2 regions of the Streptomyces sp. NPDC093598 genome follow, and region 2 is predicted to be linked to the other one. Evidence: riboswitches for the same ligand, from Rfam matches in the RefSeq annotation. Region 2 holds a riboswitch; the other holds the start of a gene.
The links. A riboswitch is a leader RNA that binds a small molecule or an ion and turns the genes downstream of it on or off. The one in region 2 is predicted to bind glycine.

Region 1 (6,521 bases), on a different contig from region 2:
TGCTGGTCCTCATCAGCTCCGCCGCGATCGCGGTGACCATCGCCGCCCGCAAGGCCCGCCAGCGGAACTGGACCATCGGGTTCGCGGTGATCTCCGCGGTGTTCCTCTACACGACCGTGCTCAACGTCATCGAGCGCCCGGACGGCGTGAAGATCGGCGCCTGCTTCATCGCCGGCATCATCCTGGTCTCCCTGCTGTCCCGGCTGGCCCGGGCGTTCGAACTGCGCGTGACCAGCGTGACGCTGGACGACATGGCGCAGCGCTTCGTCCGGGACATGGCCAGCCGCCGGATACGGTTCATCGCCAACGAGCCCGACCGGCGCGACATCGCCGAGTACCGCGACAAGATCGAGCAGATCCGGCACGACAACGACGTACCGGGCCAGGAGGACTTCGTCTTCGTCGAGGTGACGGTCACCGACCCGTCCGAGTTCGAGGCGGGCCTGACCGTACGCGGAGAGGTGCTGCACGGCCGCTACCGCGTCCTGACCCTGGAGTCGTCCTCCATCCCGAACGCCCTGGCCGCTCTCCTGCTGTACGTCCGCGACGCGACCGGCCGCACCCCCCACATCTACTTCGAGTGGACCGAGGGCGGGCCCTTCGCCAACCTCCTGCGCTTCTTCCTGTTCGGCCAGGGCGAGGTCGCCCCGGTGACCCGCGAGGTGCTGCGTGAGGCGGAACCGGACCGAAGGCGGCGGCCGAGGGTGCACGTGGGCTGAGTCAGGCCGTCCCTCTCCTGCGGCCGAGGCCCCGGCGCGGCGGCCGCACCACGACCTGCCCGAAGTCGATCTCACCGGTGATCCGAACGCGCAGCAGGACCGGGGCGTCAGCCGGCCGGCGGGCCTTGATCCCGGAGTAGTTCACCACCAGGTCGCCGGTGTCCACCACGACCCCCGGCCGGGTCAGCAGCTTCAGGGCGCCGGCGCGCAGATCCACATCGATGTCCAGCGTGTCGTGCGTGATCACCGCGTCGGAGAAGTCGAGCGTCACCTCGCCCCACGCCGAACGGATCTCCAGCCGCCGCGGCACCACCCAGCCGTCGCCCCGTCGGATGGAGGCCCTCCTGCCGGATCCGGACGATGTCCTCGGCCTCGCCGGATGTCCCACCGGCCACCGCGGGCAGATCCGCCGTCAGCACGGCGAGCTCGACCACTGACGCTATATCGCGTTATACCCAACGGCCAACCCCGCATCCACCGTTCCCTTCCCCCGCCCCATATCGTGACCGGCATGCAGTCCTACACGATCGGCCAGGCAGCGCGGCTGCTCGGCGTGAGCCCGGACACCGCCCGGCGCTGGGCGGACGCGGGCCGCGTCACGACCCACCGCGACGAGGCCGGGCGACGGCTCATCCACGGGCGGGACCTGGCCGCCTTCTCGGTCGAACTCGCCCGGTCCGGCGCCGCCGAGGAGGACGCCCCGTACACCTCGGCCCGCAATGCCTTCCCCGGCATCGTCACCGCGGTCAAACTCGGCGACGTCGCCGCCCAGGTCGAGATCCAGGCCGGCCCGCACCGGCTCGTCTCCCTGCTCACCCGCGAGGCGGTGGAGGAACTGGGCCTGGAGGTCGGCATGGAGGCGACGGCCCGCGTGAAGTCGACGAACGTCCACATCGACCGCGTCTGAGCCCGGGGTGACAGTGCGGGCGACGCAGACGCACGCATACCGGGCCTGACGCACCCGCGGGGCTACCGTGCGCCTATGAGCCTGAGCATCCGCAACCAGCTCCCCGGCACCGTCACCGACGTCACCCCCGGCGAGGCCATGGCGACCGTCAGGGTCCGCCTCACCGGCGGCCAGGACCTCACCGCGGCGATCACCCGCGAGGCGGCGGCAGACCTCCGCCTCGCTCCCGGGAGCGCCGTGCGCGCCCTGATGAAGTCGACGGAGCTGTCGCTGGCCACGGCCCCCGTCGAGGGCCTGTCGATCCGCAACCAGCTCCCCGGTACGGTCACGGACGTCGCGGCCGGGGAGGCCATGGCGTCCGTCCGCGTCACGGTCGAGGGCGGCGAGCTGACCGCCGCGATCACCAGGGACGCCGCGGACGATCTCGCCCTGTCGCCCGGGATCCCCGTCGTCGTCCTGATCAAGGCGACCGAGGTGTCACTCGCCACCGCATGACTCGCCGGCGAACGGCGAGAGGGGCCCCGCACCGCGGAGCCCCTCCCTGTGACCGGTCCGCCGGTCAGTCCTCGTACGCGTCCAGCGGCGGGCAGGAGCACACGAGGTTCCGGTCGCCGAAGGCCTGGTCGATGCGGCGCACCGGCGGCCAGTACTTGTCGGCGGTCGACACCCCGGCCGGGAACACGGCCTCCTCACGGCTGTAGGCGTGCTCCCACGCCCCGGCGAGCGCGCCGGCGGTGTGCGGGGCACCGCGCAGCGGGTTGTCGTCGGCGGGCCACTCGCCGGAGCCGACCTTTTCGATCTCCGCGCGGATGGCGATCATCGCCTCGCAGAACCGGTCCAGCTCGGCCAGGTCCTCGGACTCCGTCGGCTCGATCATCAGCGTCCCGGCCACCGGGAACGACATGGTCGGCGCGTGGAAGCCGTAGTCGATCAGCCGCTTGGCGATGTCGTCGACGCTCACTCCGGTCGCCTTGGTCAGGGGCCGCAGGTCGATGATGCACTCGTGGGCGACGAGACCGCCGGGGCCGGTGTAAAGCACCGGGTAGTGCGGCTCCAGCCGCTTGGCGATGTAGTTGGCACTGAGCACGGCCACCTGCGTGGCCCGCTTCAGCCCCTCACCGCCCATGAGCCGGACGTACGCCCACGAGATCGGGAGGATGCCGGCGGAGCCCCACGGCGCCGCGGAGATGGGACCGACGCCCGTCTCCGGGCCCGCCTCGGGCTGCAGGGGGTGGTTCGGCAGGTAGGGGGCGAGGTGCTCGCGCACCGCGACCGGGCCGACGCCGGGACCGCCGCCGCCGTGCGGGATGCAGAAGGTCTTGTGCAGGTTCAGGTGCGAGACGTCGCCGCCGAAGTGCCCGGGCTTGGCGAGCCCGACGAGCGCGTTGAGGTTGGCCCCGTCGACGTAGACCTGCCCGCCCGCCTCGTGCACCTGCGCGCAGATGTCGGCGACGTGCTCCTCGAACACACCGTGCGTGGACGGGTACGTGATCATCAGCACGGCCAGCTCGTCGCGGTGCTGCTCGATCTTCGCCCGCAGGTCCTCGACGTCGATCTCGCCGTCCTCGGCGGTCTTCACGACGACGACCTTCATGCCCGCCATCACCGCGCTGGCGGCGTTGGTGCCGTGCGCGGACGACGGGATCAGGCACACGGTGCGCTGCTCGTCCCCGTTGGCCCGGTGGTACCCGCGGACGGCGAGCAGACCGGCCAGCTCGCCCTGTGACCCGGCGTTCGGCTGGAGGGACACCTTGTCGTAGCCGGTGACCTCGGCGAGCCGGTCCTCCAGCTCATGGATGAGCGTGAGGTAGCCCGCGGCCTGCTCGGCGGGCGCGAAGGGGTGCAGCTGCCCGAACTCGGGCCAGGTGACCGGCTCCATCTCCGTGGTCGCGTTGAGCTTCATGGTGCAGGAGCCCAGCGGGATCATGCCCCGGTCGAGCGCGTAGTCGCGGTCGGCCAGCCGGCGCAGGTAGCGCAGCATGGCGGTCTCGGAGCGGTGCTGGTGGAAGACGGGGTGCGTCAGGTAGTCGTCGGTCCGCAGCAGGGCGTGCGGAAGCCCCTCCTCCGTGGCCGCGTCCAGCGCCTCGACGACACCCTCGACCCCGAAGGCGGCCCACACGGCCCGCAGCTGGGCACGCGTCGTGGTCTCGTCGCAGGCGATCGAGACGTGGTCGGCGTCGACGAGACGCAGGTTGACCCCGTTGTCCCGGGCGGCGGCCACGACCTCGGCGGCGCGGCCCTCGACCCGCACGGTCAGGGTGTCGAAGTAGGCGCCGTGCACGACCTCGACGCCGCCGTTCGCCAGCCCGGCGGCGAGGACGGTGGCGTACCGGTGGGTGCGCCGCGCGATGCCCTTCAGGCCCTCCGGGCCGTGGTAGACGGCGTACATGCCCGCCATGACGGCGAGCAGCACCTGAGCGGTGCAGATGTTGCTGGTGGCCTTCTCCCGGCGGATGTGCTGCTCACGGGTCTGCAGCGCCAGCCGGTAGGCCTTGTTCCCGTCGGCGTCCACGGAGACGCCGACCAGCCGCCCGGGCAGGCTGCGCGCCATCTTGTCCTGGACCGCCATGTAACCGGCGTGCGGTCCGCCGAAGCCCATCGGCACACCGAAGCGCTGCGTCGTGCCGACCGCGATGTCCGCCCCGAGCTCACCGGGCGACTTCAGCAGCGTCAGCGCCAGCAGATCGGCGGCGACGGTGACGAGCGCCCCGAGCTCGTGCGCCCGGTCGATGACCGGCTTGATGTCCCGCACGGCACCGGAGGCGCCCGGGTACTGGATCAGCACGCCGTTGATCTCGCGCTCGGCGACCTCGGCGGGGATGCCGTCGCCGAGGTCGGCGACGACGACCTCGACGCCCGTCGGCTCCGCGCGGGTCTGGATCACGGCGATGGTCTGCGGCAGCGCGTCCGCGTCGACCAGGAACAGGCCCTTCTTGTTCTTGCCCAGACGCCGCGACAGCGCCATGGCCTCGGCGGCCGCGGTGCCCTCGTCGAGCAGGGAGGCACCGGAGGTCGGCAGTCCGGTCAGATCGGCGACCATCGTCTGGAAGTTGAGCAGCGCCTCGAGCCGGCCCTGCGAGATCTCCGGCTGGTACGGCGTGTAGGCCGTGTACCAGGACGGGTTCTCCATGACGTTGCGCAGGACGACCGGCGGCGTGAACGTGCCGTAGTACCCGAGGCCGATCATCGAGCCGAGGACCTGGTTGCGGTCGGCGAGGGAGCGCAGCTCGGCGATCACCTCCGCCTCACTGCGGGCACCCGGCAGGTCCAGTGCCTCGGCGCTCGCGATCACGGCCGGGACCGCGGCGGTGGTGAGTTCGTCCAGCGAGCCGTAGCCGACCTGCGCGAGCATCTTGGCGCAGGCCTCGTGGTCGGGGCCGATGTGGCGCTGCTCGAAGGGGACTGCCTCTTCGAGCTCGGAGAGCGGAATGCGGTGGGCGGTCATTGCGGAGGCCTCCTGGTCGACACGACCTTCGAGGGGCACCACGGCGCGGGTACCCGGACGGCCTCCCCCTCTGTCATCTCAACCTGAGAGCTTCACCGGAGCGCCCGAAGACGTCCGGCTTTCACCGTCGGTGAGAGCGGAAGCCGTCGACACCCGCCCTGCTTTCCAGAGTGACCTCGTCCGTGCGGTACGTGAGCCTGAGAGATTCCGGGGAGGATTTGCTCCTTCGGCGCCTCCGATGGTGTCTGGAGGACTCTCCCGCACGGGGTCAACAGCCGCTGCCAGCGTACCAGCGAGGTCAACGCACGAACCTTCGAGTGGCCGCATCCCCGCTTGTGCCGTTTTGTAGTGCTTACGGATGAGGTGCGACCATGTGGAGGGCCCGTGCGAACCGATATCGATCCGCGCAACCTGATCGGCCGCAAGGCGTTCGACCGCAACGGGACCAGGATCGGCACGATCGACGAGGTCTACCTCGACGACGCCACCGGCGAACCGGAGTGGGCGGCCATACGGACCGGCCTGTTCAGCAGGGACGCTTTCGTCCCCCTGGAGCCGAGCGAACTGATCGAGGGCGCCCTCCACGTCCCCTTCGACCGCGCCCTGATCAAGGACGCCCCCGACTTCGGCGTGGGCCGCCATCTCTCACCCGAGCAGGAACTGCAGCTCTACCACCACTACGGCCTCGACGTCGCCGCCCCGCCCCCGCTGCCGGACCACGACTTCGGCAAGCTGGCGGGCACCGACGAGACGGCCTGAGACCCCGCCCCGGGGGCCCCGCCTCCCGCTTCCGGCCCTCGTAACACCAACGGCAACGGATCCGCCGCCTCCAGCTCCGGATCGTCGACCCGGAAGGTCCGCACGCGCCCGGGCTCCGAGGAGGGCGTCTCGAAGCGGACGGTGACCCGCCCCAGGCCGCTGCCCTGCACCCATCCGTGGCCGAACTCGGCGTGCCGCACGTCGTGCCCGGCAGGCCATCTGCGCTCGGCGAGCGACGGCCGCTCCTCGGCCGGCGCGGCGGAGGGCTCCTCGACCGGGCCCTCCGCGACCGTCCGCTCCCCCGCCGCCTGCGCGAACAGGTCTTCCTGTGTGTAGTCGGCGAGCCCACTGACGCCCACCCCCAGCAGCCGCACCCCGCCCGTCGTGTCGACCGAGTCCAGCAATCTGCCCGCCGCCTCACGGATCACCGCCGGATCGTCCGTCGGCCCGCGCAGCGTCTCGGACCGGGTGAGCGTCGAGAAGTCGTAGCGCCGCACCTTCAGGACGATGGTCCGGCCCGACAACCCGGCTCCGCGCAGTCGCCGCACGCACCGCTCGGCGAGCCGCTGCACCTCCAGCCCGACCCGCGTCCGGTCGTGGATGTCCACGTCGTAGGTGTCCTCGACCGACACCGACTTCGCCTCGCGCTCCGCCACCACGGGCCGGTCGTCCCGCGCCAGGGCCATGGCGT
Region 2 (6,521 bases):
GACGGCCGGGGTGCGGTGGGCGTTCTGCGCGAGGAGGGCGTAGAACTGCGGGATCTCGATGGCGGGTTCGGACAGGCGCAGGGGGCCGGCGGGCTGACGGTCCAGGCCCGTGGCGATCCGGCGCAGGTCGAGCCAGGGGATGCCGACGCCGCCGCCGGGGGCGTGCGGGTTGAGCCAGAGGCCGTAGTGGTCGGGGTAGAGGGCGCGGGCGACGTCGACGCCGTCGACCACCTCGTACGAGCGGTTCCAGCCGCTGGCGGAGAGCTCCTGGGCGGAGGTCACGCAGGGGGCGTAGCCGTTGCCGTCGACGTCCATGTGTCCGTACTGGGCGTCGGGGGAGCCGGCCTGACCGTGCCACAGAAGCATCCAGATCTGGCCGGTGTGCGGGGTCGCGAGCGCGCGCAGGAGCGCCTCGTAGGCGTCGTAACGCCCGGGCGTGACCTGGCGCAGCATGTGCTCGACCTGTCCGGCCGCGGCCGTGCCGCTCGCGCTCACCTTTACCGCCCCTTCGTACAACGCCTCGACGGTGCCCTAGCTTAAGCCCGCGCGAGTGATCGGAGCTTGGGGTCGTATCGCGGCCGCGGGTCGTGGGTGGTTCTCGCGCCCGCGCGGCGGAGCCGCATGATGCTACTGCCCCGCGCCCCCTGGGGTCCTGGCCTACCGCTGGAAAAAGGGCCGGACCCTGTCCCGCATCCAGGCGCCCACCGGATCCTCCGTCACGTCCAGGAGTACCAGGTTGACCGGCCAGGGGGCCGGGACGGCGGTGACGGCACGGCTGAGGGCCTCCAGGGGGAGGGCGCGCAGGTCGCCTTCCCACTGGGACAATTCGACGCCCACGAACATCACGGGGTCGGCGGTCTCGATGGCGGCGAGGCAGCGGCGGGCCGTGAGGACGACGCCGGTGGCCTCGAACTCGGCGGCCGCGGCGGCCAGGAAAGCCACCGGGTCGTCCTGCCAGTCGGGCTCGAAGAGGCGGACCCGGCCGCCGCTCGCGGGGCCGTCCAGCGGGGTCCGGCCGGCCCGGCACAGCTCCGCCACGGCGGGCGGCGGGAGCGGGATGCCCACCACACCGCCCGGGTTGACGGCGATCCCCGCGTGCGGGGGCAGGCCGCGGGCGAACTCCACGGCGGGCGCGATGGTGTACGACATGTGGGAGCCGACGACCTGGCGGAACTGCTCCTCGGAACTGAACACCGGCACGAACGCCTGGCCGTCGATCTCGATGCCGGGCAGGTCGAGGGGACCGCTGTGCGGGCCGCCGCCGTTGGGCAGCGGGATCCACACGAAGCTCCGGCCGAGCACCTCGACGATCCGCCCACCGGCCGCCGGACCGGCGCCGAGGGAGGCCGAGAGCACCTCCTCCAACTCGTTGCCGGGCCAACCGCCGTGCGGGTGGGTCTGCGTCTGCGCCGGAAAGTCCGCGGAGAAGTCCGCCGGGAAGTCCATCTGCCTACCGCCTGCCTGAAACCACTGCTGTGGCCCAAAAGGCTAACGGCTCACCGGCGCGGGGAGGCCGGGCAGCGGAAGGGGGGTGGCCGGGGGCGGAGGTCGGGGTGTGGCCGGGGCGGCGGACGGACCCAGGGGTCGGGCTTGGGGTCGGAGGCGGCGGACGGACGCGGGCGGGCGGGCGCAGGAGGCGGGGATGAGGGACGCGGATGGCCGGCCGGGAGGCCGGGCGCAGGGGCCGGGCGCAGGAGGCGGCGACGGTGGACAGGCACGGGCAACCGGGCGCAGGAGTCGGCCACAGGGGACGGGCGCGGGCGGGCGGGCCGGGAGGCCTTGGCGCGGGTCGGCGGTGGACAGTGGGCGGACCGCGGCGCGCAGGACGCGGCGGGGGGGGCGCAAGAACCACGGTGCAGGATCACCGGCGGTCGGCCCGGAGGCCGGGCCGTGGGTCGCCGGCGGGCGACGCGCGTGCGCGGGCCGTCGCCCCCGGCCCCGGCGCGCCGCCCCGGCCCGTCAGCCCGTGAAACCGATTCTGTGGAGGGTGTTCGCCGCGTCCCGGTCGGCGAGGACGGCCGAACCGCAGCCGGCGGGAAGGTCGCCGCGTTCCACCGCGCGCAGGAGGCGGGTGCTCGCCGCCCGGTGGCGCAGGAACGCGTAGCGCGAGACGCCTCGGCCCCGGTCGCGCTGGCCGGCCAGGGCCTGCTCGGGGGTGACGTCGAGCAGCAGCAGGTGGAGTGTGCCGCCGCGGCGGCGGGCCTCGCGGGCGAGCCAGCGGCGGACCCAGGCCTGGGTGCCGCAGTCGTGCACGACGACGCCCTCTCCCGAGCGCAGGGCGCGACGCAGCCCGGCGTAGTGGGCGAGGCGGACGAGCGGGCGGTAGAGCGCGTACGGCAGGGCACGCGGCATGCGGCGCTCCCAGCGGTCGCGGGTGTCCTGCGAGTCGACGCGCCGGCCCGGCACCGTACGCCGCATCAGCGTGGACTTGCCGCTGCCGGGCAGGCCCGTGATCACGACGAGGTCGCGGGGGCCGAACAGCAGCGCGCGCGGCCCGCGTCCGGCGCGGTCGCGCAGGTCGCGGACGACCGGCGCCGGCACCGGAGCGCGAACCGCCCGGACCGGAGCGGCGGCCGGCTGCTCGGGCAGCGCGATGCCCGTCGTCGCGTACGCGGTGGTCCTGTTCACCGTGATCGTCCTCCCCTGGGGCCAGGTACGGAGTCCCATCCCCGCCGAGTGTAAAGAGAAGGTAATGCCGCAGGCCTCTCATTTCCGTGCTTGTCCTGCAACAGGGCTGCTACAGGTCGCGGTGTCCGGCGGGCGGGACTCGTGCACTCCCTGTGAAAGGTCCCCCTGCCGCGCCGGAAGGATGCGTGCAATGATGTGCGCGCCAACTGCATACCGGCCGTTTGAATCCGCGCGGGAGAGTTCCCAGCACCGCAGACGCTGGGGCGCCGAAGGAGCAAGTCCCTCCCTTGAATCTCTCAGGCCCCGTTACCGCGCGGGCGAGGCACATCTGAAAAGCGGGCCGCCCCCTGTCCAGGACGGGGATGTGGCTCCACCCAAGGTGCAAGCCATGGACCCGTGCGGTCATGGCGAACCTCTCAGGTTCCGATGACAGATGGGGAGGAACGACCTCGCCCGTCATGCCCCTTGGAGACGACCGACCGATGAGCAGTACAGGAGAACTCCGTCACACCGCGCTCGATGCCTTGCATCGGTCGCTCGGCGCGACGATGACCGACTTCGCCGGCTGGGACATGCCCCTGCGCTACGGCTCCGAGCGCGACGAGCACACCGCCGTGCGCACGAAGGCCGGGCTGTTCGACCTCTCCCACATGGGCGAGATCACCGTCACCGGGCCGCAGGCCGCCGCCCTGCTGGACTTCGCCCTGGTGGGCAACATCGGCGGCGTGAGGCCGGGCCGCGCCCGCTACACCATGATCTGCCGGGCCGACGGCGGCATCCTCGACGACCTGATCGTCTACCGGCTGGGCGAGACCGAGTACATGGTCGTCGCCAACGCCTCCAACGCCCAGGTCGTGCTGGACGCGCTGACCGAGCGGGCCGCCGGCTTCGACGCCGAGGTGCGCGACGACCGGGACGCCTACGCGCTGATCGCCGTACAGGGCCCGCAGTCGCCGGGGATCCTCAAGTCCCTGACCGACGCCGACCTCGACGGCCTGAAGTACTACGCCGGGCTGCCCGGCACGGTGGCGGGCGTCCCGGCCCTGATCGCCCGGACCGGCTACACCGGCGAGGACGGCTTCGAGCTGTTCGTGAAGCCGGAGCACGCCGTCGAGCTGTGGCAGGCCCTGACCAAGGCCGGCGAGGGCGTCGGGCTGGTCCCGTGCGGGCTGTCCTGCCGCGACACGCTGCGCCTGGAGGCGGGCATGCCGCTGTACGGGCACGAGCTGAGCACCTCCCTCACCCCCTTCGACGCCGGGCTCGGCCGGGTGGTGAAGTTCGAGAAGGAGGGCGACTTCGTGGGGCGCGACGCCCTGCGCGAGGCCGCCGCCCGCGCCGAGCAGAACCCTCCGCGCGTGCTGGTCGGCCTGATCGCCGAGGGCCGCCGGGTCCCGCGCGCCGGGTACGCGGTCGTCGCCGGCGGCGAGGTGATCGGCGAGGTCACCTCCGGCGCCCCCTCCCCCACCCTCGGCAGGCCGATCGCGATGGCGTACGTCGACGCCACGCACGCCGCGCCCGGCACGACCGGCGTGGGCGTGGACATCCGGGGCAGTCACGAGCCGTACGAGGTCGTGGCGCTGCCGTTCTACAAGCGCCAGAAGTAGACACTGGCCGGAGGGCCGCGGCAGCGACCCCGTGCCCGTCGTCCCAGCTCACCAGCAGTCCCCCTTCCACAGCACTCCCGCGCGTACAGGAGAATCCAGGCCATGAGCAACCCCAAAGAGCTGCGCTACAGCAAGGAGCACGAGTGGCTGTCGGCCGCCGAGGACGGCGTCTCGACGGTCGGCATCACGGAGCACGCGGCCAACGCGCTCGGCGATGTCGTGTTCGTCCAGCTTCCCGAGGTCGGTGACTCGGTGTCCGCCGGCGAGACCTGCGGCGAACTGGAGTCGACCAAGTCGGTGTCCGACCTGTACTCCCCCGTGTCCGGTGAGGTCACCGAGGTCAACGAGGACGTCGTGAACGACCCGTCGCTGGTGAACTCGGCCCCCTTCGAGGGCGGCTGGCTGTTCAAGGTGCGCGTCACGGACGAGCCGGGCGACCTGCTCTCCGCCGACGAGTACACCGCGTTCTCCGCCGGATGAGGAGTCGTATGTCCGTCCTGAACACACCCCTGCACGAGCTCGACCCGGCCGTCGCCGCGGCGGTCGACGCCGAGCTGCACCGCCAGCAGTCCACCCTCGAGATGATCGCGTCGGAGAACTTCGCGCCGGTCGCGGTCATGGAGGCGCAGGGCTCGGTCCTCACCAACAAGTACGCCGAGGGCTACCCGGGCCGCCGCTACTACGGCGGCTGTGAGCACGTCGACGTGGTCGAGCAGATCGCGATCGACCGCGTCAAGGAGCTGTTCGGCGCCGAGCACGCCAACGTGCAGCCGCACTCGGGCGCCCAGGCCAACGCGGCCGCGATGTTCGCGCTGCTCAAGCCGGGCGACACCATCATGGGTCTGAACCTCGCCCACGGCGGGCACCTGACCCACGGCATGAAGATCAACTTCTCCGGCAAGCTCTACGACGTCGTCGCCTACCACGTGGGCGAGGACGGCCGGGTCGACATGGCCGAGGTGGAGCGGCTGGCGAAGGAGTCGAAGCCGAAGCTGATCGTCGCCGGCTGGTCGGCGTACCCGCGGCAGCTGGACTTCGCGGAGTTCCGCCGGATCGCGGACGAGGTCGGCGCGTACCTGATGGTCGACATGGCCCACTTCGCCGGGCTGGTCGCGGCCGGGCTGCACCCCAACCCGGTGCCGCACGCGCACGTGGTCACCACCACGACCCACAAGACCCTCGGCGGCCCGCGCGGCGGTGTGATCCTCTCCACGGCCGAACTGGCCAAGAAGATCAACTCCGCTGTCTTCCCCGGTCAGCAGGGCGGCCCGCTGGAGCATGTGATCGCCGCCAAGGCGGTCGCCTTCAAGGTCGCCGCCTCGGAGGACTTCAAGGAGCGCCAGCGCCGTACGCTGGAGGGTGCCCGCATCCTGGCCGAGCGTCTGGTGAAGGACGACGTCCGGGCCGTGGGCGTGGACGTCCTGTCCGGCGGCACGGACGTGCACCTGGTCCTGGTCGACCTGCGCCACTCGGAGCTGGACGGCCAGCAGGCCGAGGACCGCCTCCACGAGGTGGGCATCACGGTCAACCGGAACGCGATCCCGAACGACCCGCGTCCGCCGATGGTGACGTCCGGTCTGCGGATCGGCACACCGGCCCTGGCCACCCGCGGGTTCGAGACCGAGGACTTCGCTGAGGTCGCGGACGTCATCGCCGAGGCGCTGAAGCCGTCGTACGACGCGGAGGCCCTCAAGGCCCGGGTGAAGGGACTGGCCGACAAGCACCCGCTGTACCCGGGTCTGAACACGTAACGAAGAAACCTTTCGGGTGCCGCGTCGGCCACCAGCAGGCGCGGCACCCACCCCCTCTGCACCACCCCGTAGTCAGGAGTTCCCCCGTGGCCATCTCGGTCTTCGACCTGTTCTCGATCGGCATCGGCCCGTCCAGCTCGCACACCGTCGGCCCGATGCGGGCGGCCCGGATGTTCGCCCGGCGGCTGCGCAACGAGGAGCTGCTGGCGCCGACCGCGAAGGTCCGCGCGGAACTGTACGGCTCGCTCGGCGCCACCGGGCACGGTCACGGCACACCCAAGGCGGTGCTGCTCGGCCTGGAGGGCGACTCGCCGCGCACGGTGGACGTGGCGAGCGCGGACGAGCGGGTGGAGGCGATCAAGTCCGGCGGGCGGCTGAACCTGCTCGGCGAGCACGAGATCGCGTTCTCCTTCGACGACGACATGGTCCTGCACCGCCGCAAGGCCCTGCCGTACCACGCGAACGGCATGACGTTGTGGGCGTACGACGCCTCGGGCGAGGAACTGCTGACCAAGACGTACTACTCGGTCGGCGGCGG

Region 1: linked by a shared signal. The riboswitch ahead of gcvP (aminomethyl-transferring glycine dehydrogenase) and the one ahead of gcvT (glycine cleavage system aminomethyltransferase GcvT) in region 2 are both predicted to bind glycine.

What each region holds. Positions count from the first base shown of each region.
Region 1 covers NZ_JBIWIV010000007.1:305,447-311,967, forward strand. Annotated here, with positions in the region: gene ACIRDU_RS23055 (amino acid transporter) at 1-719, shown strand, start outside; gene ACIRDU_RS23060 (hypothetical protein) at 721-966, opposite strand; gene ACIRDU_RS23065 (hypothetical protein) at 959-1,156, shown strand; gene ACIRDU_RS23070 (molybdopterin-binding protein) at 1,231-1,626, shown strand; gene ACIRDU_RS23075 (molybdopterin-binding protein) at 1,702-2,121, shown strand; gene gcvP (aminomethyl-transferring glycine dehydrogenase) at 2,186-5,071, opposite strand; glycine riboswitch at 5,247-5,342, opposite strand; gene ACIRDU_RS23085 (PRC-barrel domain-containing protein) at 5,456-5,830, shown strand; gene ACIRDU_RS23090 (DNA polymerase IV) at 5,749-6,521, opposite strand, start outside.
Region 2 covers NZ_JBIWIV010000022.1:29,476-35,996, reverse strand. Annotated here, with positions in the region: gene ACIRDU_RS36185 (enhanced serine sensitivity protein SseB C-terminal domain-containing protein) at 1-495, opposite strand, end outside; gene ACIRDU_RS36180 (enhanced serine sensitivity protein SseB) at 658-1,446, opposite strand; gene ACIRDU_RS36175 (AAA family ATPase) at 1,960-2,628, opposite strand; glycine riboswitch at 2,851-2,950, shown strand; gene gcvT (glycine cleavage system aminomethyltransferase GcvT) at 3,111-4,232, shown strand; gene gcvH (glycine cleavage system protein GcvH) at 4,335-4,712, shown strand; gene glyA (serine hydroxymethyltransferase) at 4,721-5,983, shown strand; gene ACIRDU_RS36155 (L-serine ammonia-lyase) at 6,070-6,521, shown strand, end outside.